Regions from separate parts of the Streptomyces africanus genome, predicted to be linked through region 2. Evidence: predicted binding sites of a transcription regulator. Region 2 holds the regulator's gene; the other holds the start of a gene.
The links. The regulator HrcA, encoded in region 2, represses chaperone genes, less so after heat shock. The targets are predictions, from matches to a motif close to TTNGCACTCNGNNNNNCNGAGTGCNAA.
Positions count from the first base shown of each region.

Region 1 (4,691 bases), 1.1 Mb from region 2:
GGAGCCCTGATTTCCTGCCGCGCGCCCGACAAGATGTAGCCAAAGTGTGTGTGTCTTTCGCGGCTTTTGTGCCTTTTGTGTGGCCCGACTTGCCCTGAAGTCTGGCGAATTCTCCCCACATTCCGGACCCCGCGCGTCCAGAATTCTCGTCCGATTGACCTGTTGCAGACGGCAGTTGGACAGATACATTCGGCCGCGGTCGACGCGTTCCGGCGCACGCCCCCAACCGTGGGGGGTGAGGTCTGACCCGGGTCCGCGAAGTGTGGATCTGTGCAAGGGCCAGTAATAGGGGAGTTAGGCATGGCTCAGGGCACCGTCAAGTGGTTCAACGCGGAGAAGGGGTACGGCTTCATCGCGGTCGACGGTGGTGCGGATGTTTTCGTCCACTACAGCGCGATCCAGATGGACGGCTACCGCACCCTTGAAGAGGGCCAGCGGGTCGAGTTCGAGATCTCGCAGGGTCAGAAGGGACCGCAGGCCGACATGGTTCGCGTCTCTGCCTGAACGCGCACCACGACCAAGCGCAAGCGACCGGTCTTCTCTGAAGGGCCCGCACCCCCTGGGGTGCGGGCCCTTCGGTCTGTCGGGCCGGCCGACCGGGGTGACGGGCGCGCCGGGCGACCGCTCGTCGAAACCGCCGCGCCCGAACGCGTCTCGGCGTCCCCCCGGCGCTGGGGGCGCGGGGCCGCGCTCCGGACCTGCTCGCGTCGTCGCTCTCGTCTCGCCGCCGCGGGCCGGGGGCCAGGCATTTCTCTGCTCGCCCGATCCGCCGCGGCGCTGCCCGTGGCCTGCGGGCCGAGCCGGATGCCCCCTGTTCGCCGGGGGCTGAGCGCCCGCTCGAACCGTGGGAGTCGCTTGCACTCGCCATGCCCGAGTGCTAATCATTGCGTTAGCACTCTGAAGGTGAGAGTGACAACGTAAGGACCGGGTCGGTGAGGCCCGCAGGCCGGGTGGGAAGGAACCACGAGGCAGGCGAGCCGTCCGTCGCGGGCGCGGGCGCGGTCCGAAGTAATCACCCCCAGTCCTGGAGGGACCACTTCACATGGCCAAGATCATCGCGTTCGACGAGGAGGCGCGGCGCGGCCTCGAGCGCGGCATGAACCAGCTCGCGGACGCCGTCAAGGTGACGCTCGGCCCCAAGGGCCGCAACGTCGTCCTCGAGAAGAAGTGGGGCGCCCCCACGATCACCAACGATGGTGTGTCCATCGCCAAGGAGATCGAACTCGAGGACCCGTACGAGAAGATCGGCGCCGAGCTGGTCAAGGAAGTCGCCAAGAAGACGGACGACGTCGCCGGTGACGGTACGACCACCGCGACCGTGCTCGCCCAGGCCCTGGTCAAGGAAGGCCTGCGCAACGTAGCCGCCGGTGCGAACCCGATGGCCCTGAAGCGCGGTATCGAGCGCGCCGTCGAGGCCGTCTCCGCCGCCCTGCTGGAGCAGGCGAAGGACGTCGAGACCAAGGAGCAGATCGCCTCCACGGCCTCCATCTCCGCCGCCGACACCCAGATCGGCGAGCTCATCGCCGAGGCCATGGACAAGGTCGGCAAGGAAGGCGTCATCACCGTCGAGGAGTCCCAGACCTTCGGTCTGGAGCTGGAGCTCACCGAGGGTATGCGCTTCGACAAGGGCTACATCTCGGCGTACTTCGCCACCGACATGGAGCGTATGGAGGCCGTCCTCGACGACCCGTACATCCTGATCGCCAACTCGAAGATCAGCAACGTCAAGGACCTGCTGCCGCTCCTCGAGAAGGTCATGCAGTCGGGCAAGCCGCTGCTGATCATCGCCGAGGACGTCGAGGGCGAGGCCCTGTCGACCCTGGTCGTCAACAAGATCCGCGGCACCTTCAAGTCCGTCGCCGTCAAGGCCCCGGGCTTCGGTGACCGCCGCAAGGCGATGCTGCAGGACATCGGCATCCTCACCGGCGGCGAGGTGATCTCCGAGGAGGTCGGCCTCAAGCTGGAGAACGCCACGATCGACCTCCTGGGCAAGGCCCGCAAGGTCGTCATCACCAAGGACGAGACCACCATCGTCGACGGTGCCGGCTCCGCCGAGCAGGTCCAGGGCCGGGTCAACCAGATCCGCGCCGAGATCGAGAACAGCGACTCGGACTACGACCGCGAGAAGCTGCAGGAGCGCCTGGCGAAGCTGGCCGGCGGCGTGGCCGTCATCAAGGCCGGTGCCGCCACCGAGGTGGAGCTCAAGGAGCGCAAGCACCGCATCGAGGACGCCGTCCGCAACGCCAAGGCGGCCGTCGAGGAGGGCATCGTCGCCGGTGGTGGCGTGGCCCTGCTGCAGGCCTCCCAGGTCTTCGAGAAGCTGGAGCTGGAGGGTGACGAGGCGACCGGCGCCAACGCCGTGAAGCTCGCCCTGGAGGCCCCGCTGAAGCAGATCGCCGTCAACGGTGGTCTCGAGGGCGGCGTCGTCGTGGAGAAGGTCCGCAACCTCCAGGTCGGCCACGGCCTGAACGCCGCGACCGGTGAGTACGTCGACATGATCGCCGAGGGCATCATCGACCCGGCGAAGGTGACCCGTTCCGCGCTGCAGAACGCCGCCTCCATCGCCGCGCTGTTCCTCACCACCGAGGCCGTCATCGCCGACAAGCCGGAGAAGACCGCCGCGCCCGCCGGCGGCGGCATGCCGGGCGGTGACATGGACTTCTGATCGACCTGGTCGATCAACGTCCTTGCCGAGGGCGGCACTCCCTGTTCCGACAGGGGGTGCCGCCCTCGGGCGTGTCCGGGATCACAGCGCGGACGGGATGAGGGGGCCGGGGCCGGATGGTTGGACCGTACGTCTTATGCGTATGCACATACTGTCCGGTATCAAGAGGAGCCCCCACGTGACCGTCGACGCCTCCGCCGCCTCCCGCGCCGCCGAAATCCTGTCCCGGCCCGTGTCGCTGGGCGGCCTGACCGTCCCGAACCGGATCGCGATGGCGCCGATGACCCGCATGTTCTCCCCGGGCGGCATCCCCGGCGAGGACGTCGTCTCGTACTACGCGCGCCGCGCCGCAGCCGGTGTCGGCCTGATCGTCACCGAGGGCACCTACGTCGGCCACGAGTCGGCCGGGCAGAGCGACCGCGTCCCGCGGTTCCACGGCGAGGAGCAGCTCGCGGGCTGGGCGAAGGTCGCCGAGGCGGTGCACGCCGCGGGCGGCACGATCGTGCCGCAGCTGTGGCACATCGGCATGGTCCGCAACCAGGGCGAGCCGCCCGTCGCGGACGCCCCGGCCGTCGGCCCCTCCGGTCTGCGCATCGGCGCCACCGAGCCCACCGGCAAGGCCATGACCCAGGCCGACATCGACGCCGTCATCGGCGCGTTCGCCGAGGCCGCGGCCGCCGCCGAGCGCATCGGCTTCGACGGCGTGGAGATCCACGGCGCCCACGGCTACCTGCTCGACCAGTTCCTGTGGGAGGGCACCAACCGCCGCAGTGACGCCTACGGCGGCGACCCGGTCGCCCGTGCCGCGTTCTCGGCGGAGATCGTCGCGGCCGTCCGCGAGACCGTCTCCGCCGACTTCCCCGTCATCTTCCGCTACTCGCAGTGGAAGCAGGACGCCTACGACGCCCGCCTCGCCGAGACGCCCGAGGAGCTGGAGGCCATCCTGACCCCGCTCGCCGCGGCCGGTGTGGACGCCTTCCACGCCTCCACCCGCCGCTACTGGGTGCCCGAGTTCGACGACTCCGACCTCAACCTGGCCGGCTGGACCAAGAAGCTCACCGGCAAGCCGACCATCACCGTCGGCTCGGTCGGCCTGAACGGCGACTTCATCAAGGCCTTCCAGGGCGAGGGCGCCGAGGTCGGCGACCTCGACAACCTCCTGGACCGCTTCGAGCGAGACGAGTTCGACATGGTCGCCGTCGGTCGCGCCCTGCTCCAGGACCCGCAGTGGGCGCAGAAGGTCCTCTCCGGCCGCTTCGAGGAGCTGGCGTCGTACGACCCGGCGGCGCTGAAGACGCTCAGCTGACCACGGGGCGGTCCGCGCCCGGGCCGCCCTGGTTTCACTTGCGTCAGTCAAGGACACTGGCGGAGCGCCTGTTCACCGGCACCCCGTGAGGAGATCCAGAGATGACGACGACCGAGTCCCACCCCCCGAACGGCGCCTTCGCCGGGCAGGCCGCACCGGTGGTGCGCACCACCGCCGGTGCGGTACGCGGCCGCACGGAGGAGGGCCTCGCCGTCTACCGCGGCATCCCCTTCGCCGCGCCCCCCGTGGGCGAGGCCCGGTTCCAGGCACCGCGCCACGCCCACGCCTGGGACGGCGTACGGGACGCGTACGCCTTCGGCCCGCCGCCCCCGCAGGACCTCGGCAACCTCGGCGGCCCGGGTTTGATCAACGTGCCCGAGGGCGACGAGTGGCTCACGGTCAACGTCTGGACCCCCGAACCCGCCCCGGGCGCCCGCCGCCCGGTGATGGTGTGGCTCTACGGCGGCGCCTACAAACTCGGCCACGCCGGCAGCCCCGGCTACGACGCCCGGCACCTCGCGGCCGACGGTGACGTGGTGGTCGTGTCGCTCAACTACCGCGTGGGCATGGAGGGTTTCGCGTTCATCGAGGGCGCTCCCGCCAACCGCGGCCTGCTCGACCAGGTGGCCGCGCTGGAGTGGGTCCGGGACAACATCGAGGCGTTCGGCGGCGACCCCGGCCAGGTCACGGTCTTCGGTGAGTCGGCGGGCGCCGGCTCGG
Region 1 is NZ_JAUSYP010000001.1:3,932,258-3,936,948, reverse strand. It holds gene QF034_RS18140 (cold-shock protein) at 301-504, shown strand; gene groL (chaperonin GroEL) at 1,043-2,665, shown strand; gene QF034_RS18130 (NADH:flavin oxidoreductase) at 2,844-3,971, shown strand; gene QF034_RS18125 (carboxylesterase/lipase family protein) at 4,073-4,691, shown strand, end outside.
Region 1: a site for HrcA is predicted at 855-881, ahead of groL (chaperonin GroEL). Genes of this name have one in related genera too.

Region 2 (4,691 bases):
GCCGTTGTCGTTGCTGCGGGAGGAGGGGCTGGCGGCTTCGCGGCGGGCGTTGTCGGACGGGCTTCTGGAGGAAGGGCCGTACGAGTCGGGGCGGGCTGTGCTCACTCTGCGGGGGCGGTTGCTGGCCGACGGCGTGGTGCGCGACCTGGTGGACTGAGGTGCTGGGCGTTGTCGCTGGGGCCGGGTGGGTCCGCAGCCCGGCGGAGCGGGGTGCCGCTGCGCCCACCCGTGCCGCCCTGGGGGTACCTCCCAGGCCCTTAAGGCACTGGGGGAGGCACGATTGCCCGCAGCTAAGCGGCATGCCGCAGCCCGGCGGAGCGGGGTGCCGCTGCGCCCACCCGCGCCGCCCTGGGGGTACCTCCCAGGCCCTTGAGGCACCGGGGGAGGCACGATTGCCCGCAGCTCAGCAGCTACGTCGGTGTCGTCACGAAGTCGATCAGTTCCTCGACCCGGCCCAGTAGTTCCGGCTCCAGGTCCTTGTACGACCGTACGGCCGACAGGATTCGCTGCCAGGCCGCGCCCGTGTTCTCCGGCCAGCCCAGTGCCCTGCACACTCCCGTCTTCCAGTCCTGGCCGCGTGGGACCCGGGGCCATGCCTCGATGCCCAGGGACGACGGCTTCACCGCCTCCCAGATGTCGATGTAGGGGTGGCCGACGACCAGGGCGTGGTCGCTCGTCACCGACTGGGCGATGCGCCACTCCTTCGAGCCGGGCACGAGGTGGTCCACCAGGACGCCCAGCCGCGCGTCCGGGCCGGGGGCGAAGTCGGCGACGATCGACGGCAGGTCGTCGACGCCCTCCAGGTACTCCACGACCACGCCCTCGATGCGCAGGTCGTCGCCCCAGACCCTCTCGACCAGCTCGGCGTCGTGCCGGCCCTCGACGTAGATCCGCCCGGCGCGGGCCACGCGGGCGCGGGCGCCGGGGACGGCCACCGAACCGGACGCGGTACGGGTGGGACGTGCGGGGCCGGCGGGCGAGGGACGGACCAGGGTCACGACCCGGCCCTCCAGCAGGAACCCGCGCGGCTCCATGGGGAACACCCGGTGCTTGCCGAAGCGGTCCTCCAGGGTCACCGTGCCCGCCTCGCAGCGGATCACCGCACCGCAGAAACCGGTCCCGGCCTCCTCGACCACCAGGCCCGGCTCCGCCGGGACCTCGGGAACCGGCTTCGGCTTCTTCCACGGCGGGGTCAGGTCCGGAGAGTACTGGCGCATTCGAATGACGATAGGAGAAGGCGTACGGCGATCACCGCGACACGCCGAAATACGCCGCCAGCGCGTCGCGCTGGGCGCGCACGAACACCGCGTCCACCACCGCTCCGTGACCGGGCACGTACAGCGCGTCCTCGCCGCCCAGGTCGAGCAGCCGGTCCAGGGCGGCCGGCCAGTGCGACGGCACGGCGTCGGGGCCCGCCTGCGGCTCGCCGGACTCCTCGACCAGGTCGCCGCAGAACACCACCTCCGGATCGCCCGGCACCAGCACCGCCAGGTCGTGCGCGGTGTGCCCGGGGCCCACGTTCGCCAGCAGCACCTGGCGTCCGCCGCCCAGGTCGAGGGTCCACTCGCCGGAGACCAGGTGGCGGGGCGCGACCAGCCGGTCCGCCGCCTCCTGCGCGGTGGTCTCCGCCAGGCCGTTGCGCACCGCGTCCGCGCGCAGCTCCTCGCGGTCCCGCAGGCGCGTCAGCACCGCGTCCACGCCCACCGCGCCGAACACCTCCGCGTCCGTGAACTCCGCCACCCCGAAGACATGGTCGAAGTGGGGATGGGTCAGCGCGAGATGCGTCACACGGTGACCGGTGAGCGACCGTGCCTGCTCGCGCAACCGCGCGCCCTCGGCCGGGCTCGACCCGGCGTCGATCATGAGGACCGCGTCCTCACCGGCGACCAGCCCCGCCGTGCAGTCCCACACCGGGAGCCGGCACCGCCCCACGCCCGCGGCCACGCGCTCCCAGCCGAGCTCTTCCCAAGTCACCGTCATACGGCGACGCTAGCGGTGACCGCCGCCCGGGGCACGGCAGCACGCGACCAGCCTTGCCGGGGGTGTACCCCACAGCCGTACACTGGGCGGGGAATGCTGGCACTCGCACGCGCAGAGTGCCAGGCCCCACAGGCAGGACACGAGGCGGACGACTTCTGGAGGTGCGCGCGAATGCTCAGTGAACGCAGGCTTCAGGTGCTGCGCGCCATCGTCCAGGACTACGTCGGCACCGAGGAGCCGGTGGGCTCCAAGGCCCTCACCGAGCGGCACAACCTCGGCGTCTCGCCGGCCACCGTCCGCAACGACATGGCGGCCCTGGAGGACGAGGGGTACATCGCCCAGCCGCACACCAGCGCCGGGCGCATCCCCACCGACAAGGGCTACCGGCTGTTCGTGGACAAGCTGGCCGGCGTCAAGCCGATGACCGCGCCCGAGCGGCGCGCCATCCAGAACTTCCTCGAGGGCGCCGTCGACCTCGACGACGTCGTGGCGCGGACGGTACGGCTGCTGGCGCAGCTCACGCGCCAGGTGGCCGTAGTGCAGTACCCGTCGCTGACCCGCTCGACCGTGCGGCACGTGGAGCTGCTCGCTCTCGCGCCCGCGCGGCTGATGCTCGTGCTGATCACGGACACCGGGCGGGTCGAGCAGCGCGTGGTCGACTGCCCGGCGCCCTTCGGCGAGGCCTCGCTCGCGGATCTGCGCGCGCGGCTCAACAGCCGGGTGGCGAACCGCCGTTTCACGGATGTGCCGAGTCTGGTGGAGGATCTGCCGGAGGCGTTCGAGCACGAGGACCGGGGTACGGTCTCCACGGTGCTCTCCACACTTCTGGAGACGCTCGTCGAGGAGAACGAGGAGCGGCTGATGATCGGCGGCACCGCCAACCTGACCCGCTTCGGGCATGACTTTCCCCTCACGATCCGGCCGGTGCTGGAGGCGCTGGAGGAGCAGGTGGTGCTCCTCAAGCTGCTCGGCGAGGCGCAGGATCCGGGCGTGACCGTACGGATCGGTCATGAGAACGCCCACGAAGGACTCAACTCCACGTCCGTCGTGTCGGTCGGCTACGGTTCGGGCGGCGAGGCTGTCGCCAAGCTCGGCGTGGTCGGACCGACCCGCATGGACTACCCGGGAACGATGGGAGCGGTACGCGCAGTGGCACGGTACGTCGGACAGATCCTGGCGGAGTCGTAGTGGCCACGGACTACTACGCCGTACTCGGCGTGCGCCGCGACGCGTCGCAGGAAGAGATCAAGAAGGCCTTCCGGCGGCTCGCGCGCGAGCTGCACCCGGACGTCAACCCCGATCCGAAGACCCAGGAGCGGTTCAAGGAGATCAACGCCGCCTACGAGGTGCTGTCGGACCCGCAGAAGAAGCAGGTCTACGACCTCGGCGGCGACCCGCTCTCGCAGGCCGGAGGCGGCGGTGCGGGCGGCTTCGGGGCCGGTGGCTTCGGGAACTTCTCCGACATCATGGACGCCTTCTTCGGCACGGCGTCGCAGCGCGGTCCGCGCTCGCGCACCCGCCGCGGCCAGGACGCGATGATCCGCATCGAGGTGGAGCTCGACGAGGCGGCCTTCGGCACGACGAAGGACATCCAGGTCGACACGGCGGTCGTCTGCAACACCTGCAACGGTGAGGGCGCGGCGCCGGGGACCTCCGCACAGACGTGTGACATGTGCCGCGGCCGCGGTGAGGTGTCCCAGGTCACGCGGTCCTTCCTAGGCCAGGTCATGACCTCGCGGCCCTGTCCGCAGTGCCAGGGGTTCGGCACGGTGGTGCCCACGCCGTGCCCGGAGTGCGCGGGCGACGGGCGTGTGCGGTCCCGCCGTACGCTCACGGTCAAGATCCCGGCCGGTGTCGACAACGGCACGCGGATCCAGCTCGCCGGTGAGGGCGAAGTCGGTCCCGGCGGCGGCCCTGCGGGCGACCTGTACGTCGAGATCCACGAACTGCCCCACTCGCAGTTCCAGCGGCGCGGCGACGACCTGCACTGCACGGTCACGCTCCCGATGACGGCGGCCGCCCTCGGCACGAAGGTGCCGCTGGAGACGCTGGACGGCCTGGAGGAGGTCGACATCCGCCCGGGCACCCAGTCCGGCCAGTCGATCCCGCTGCACGGCCGCGGTGTCACGCACCTGCGGGGCGGGGGACGCGGCGACCTCATCGTCCACGTCGAGGTCCAGACCCCGAACAAGCTGGACGTCGAGCAGGAGCGCCTGCTGCGCGAGCTGGCCAAGCTGCGCGGCGAGGAACGGCCGACGGGTCAGTTCCAGCCGGGGCAGCAGGGGTTGTTCTCGCGGTTGAAGGATGCCTTCAACGGGCGGTGACGCCGGCGGCTCGGCCGCTGCTGGGGGTCCGGGGGTCGGTCCCCGGGCAGGCACAGTCAGCCCGGGCAGCAGGGGTTGTTCTCGCGGTTGAAGGATGCCTTCAACGGGCGGTGACGCCAGGTCCTCCAGGGGGCGGTGGTGGCTTTTCCTCTGGTCTATGCCACACGGCAGGCCGGTTTCGGAGTAGTCCGGAGGACGTGACAACATGCGGTCATGTCCTCCGCGCTGACCGATCTCTTCCCCCACCCGATCGTGCAGGCCCCCATGGCGGGCGGCGTCTCCGTACCGAAGCTCGCCGCCGCCGTGTGCGAGGCGGGCGGGCTCGGGTTCCTCGCCGCCGGGTACAAGACGGCCGACGGGATGTACGAGGAGATCAAGCAGCTGAGG
Region 2 is NZ_JAUSYP010000001.1:2,818,759-2,823,449, reverse strand. It holds gene hemW (radical SAM family heme chaperone HemW) at 1-157, shown strand, start outside; gene QF034_RS13105 (DUF3097 domain-containing protein) at 411-1,217, opposite strand; gene QF034_RS13100 (MBL fold metallo-hydrolase) at 1,249-1,980, opposite strand; gene hrcA (heat-inducible transcriptional repressor HrcA) at 2,152-3,168, shown strand; gene dnaJ (molecular chaperone DnaJ) at 3,168-4,304, shown strand; gene QF034_RS13085 (nitronate monooxygenase) at 4,518-4,691, shown strand, end outside.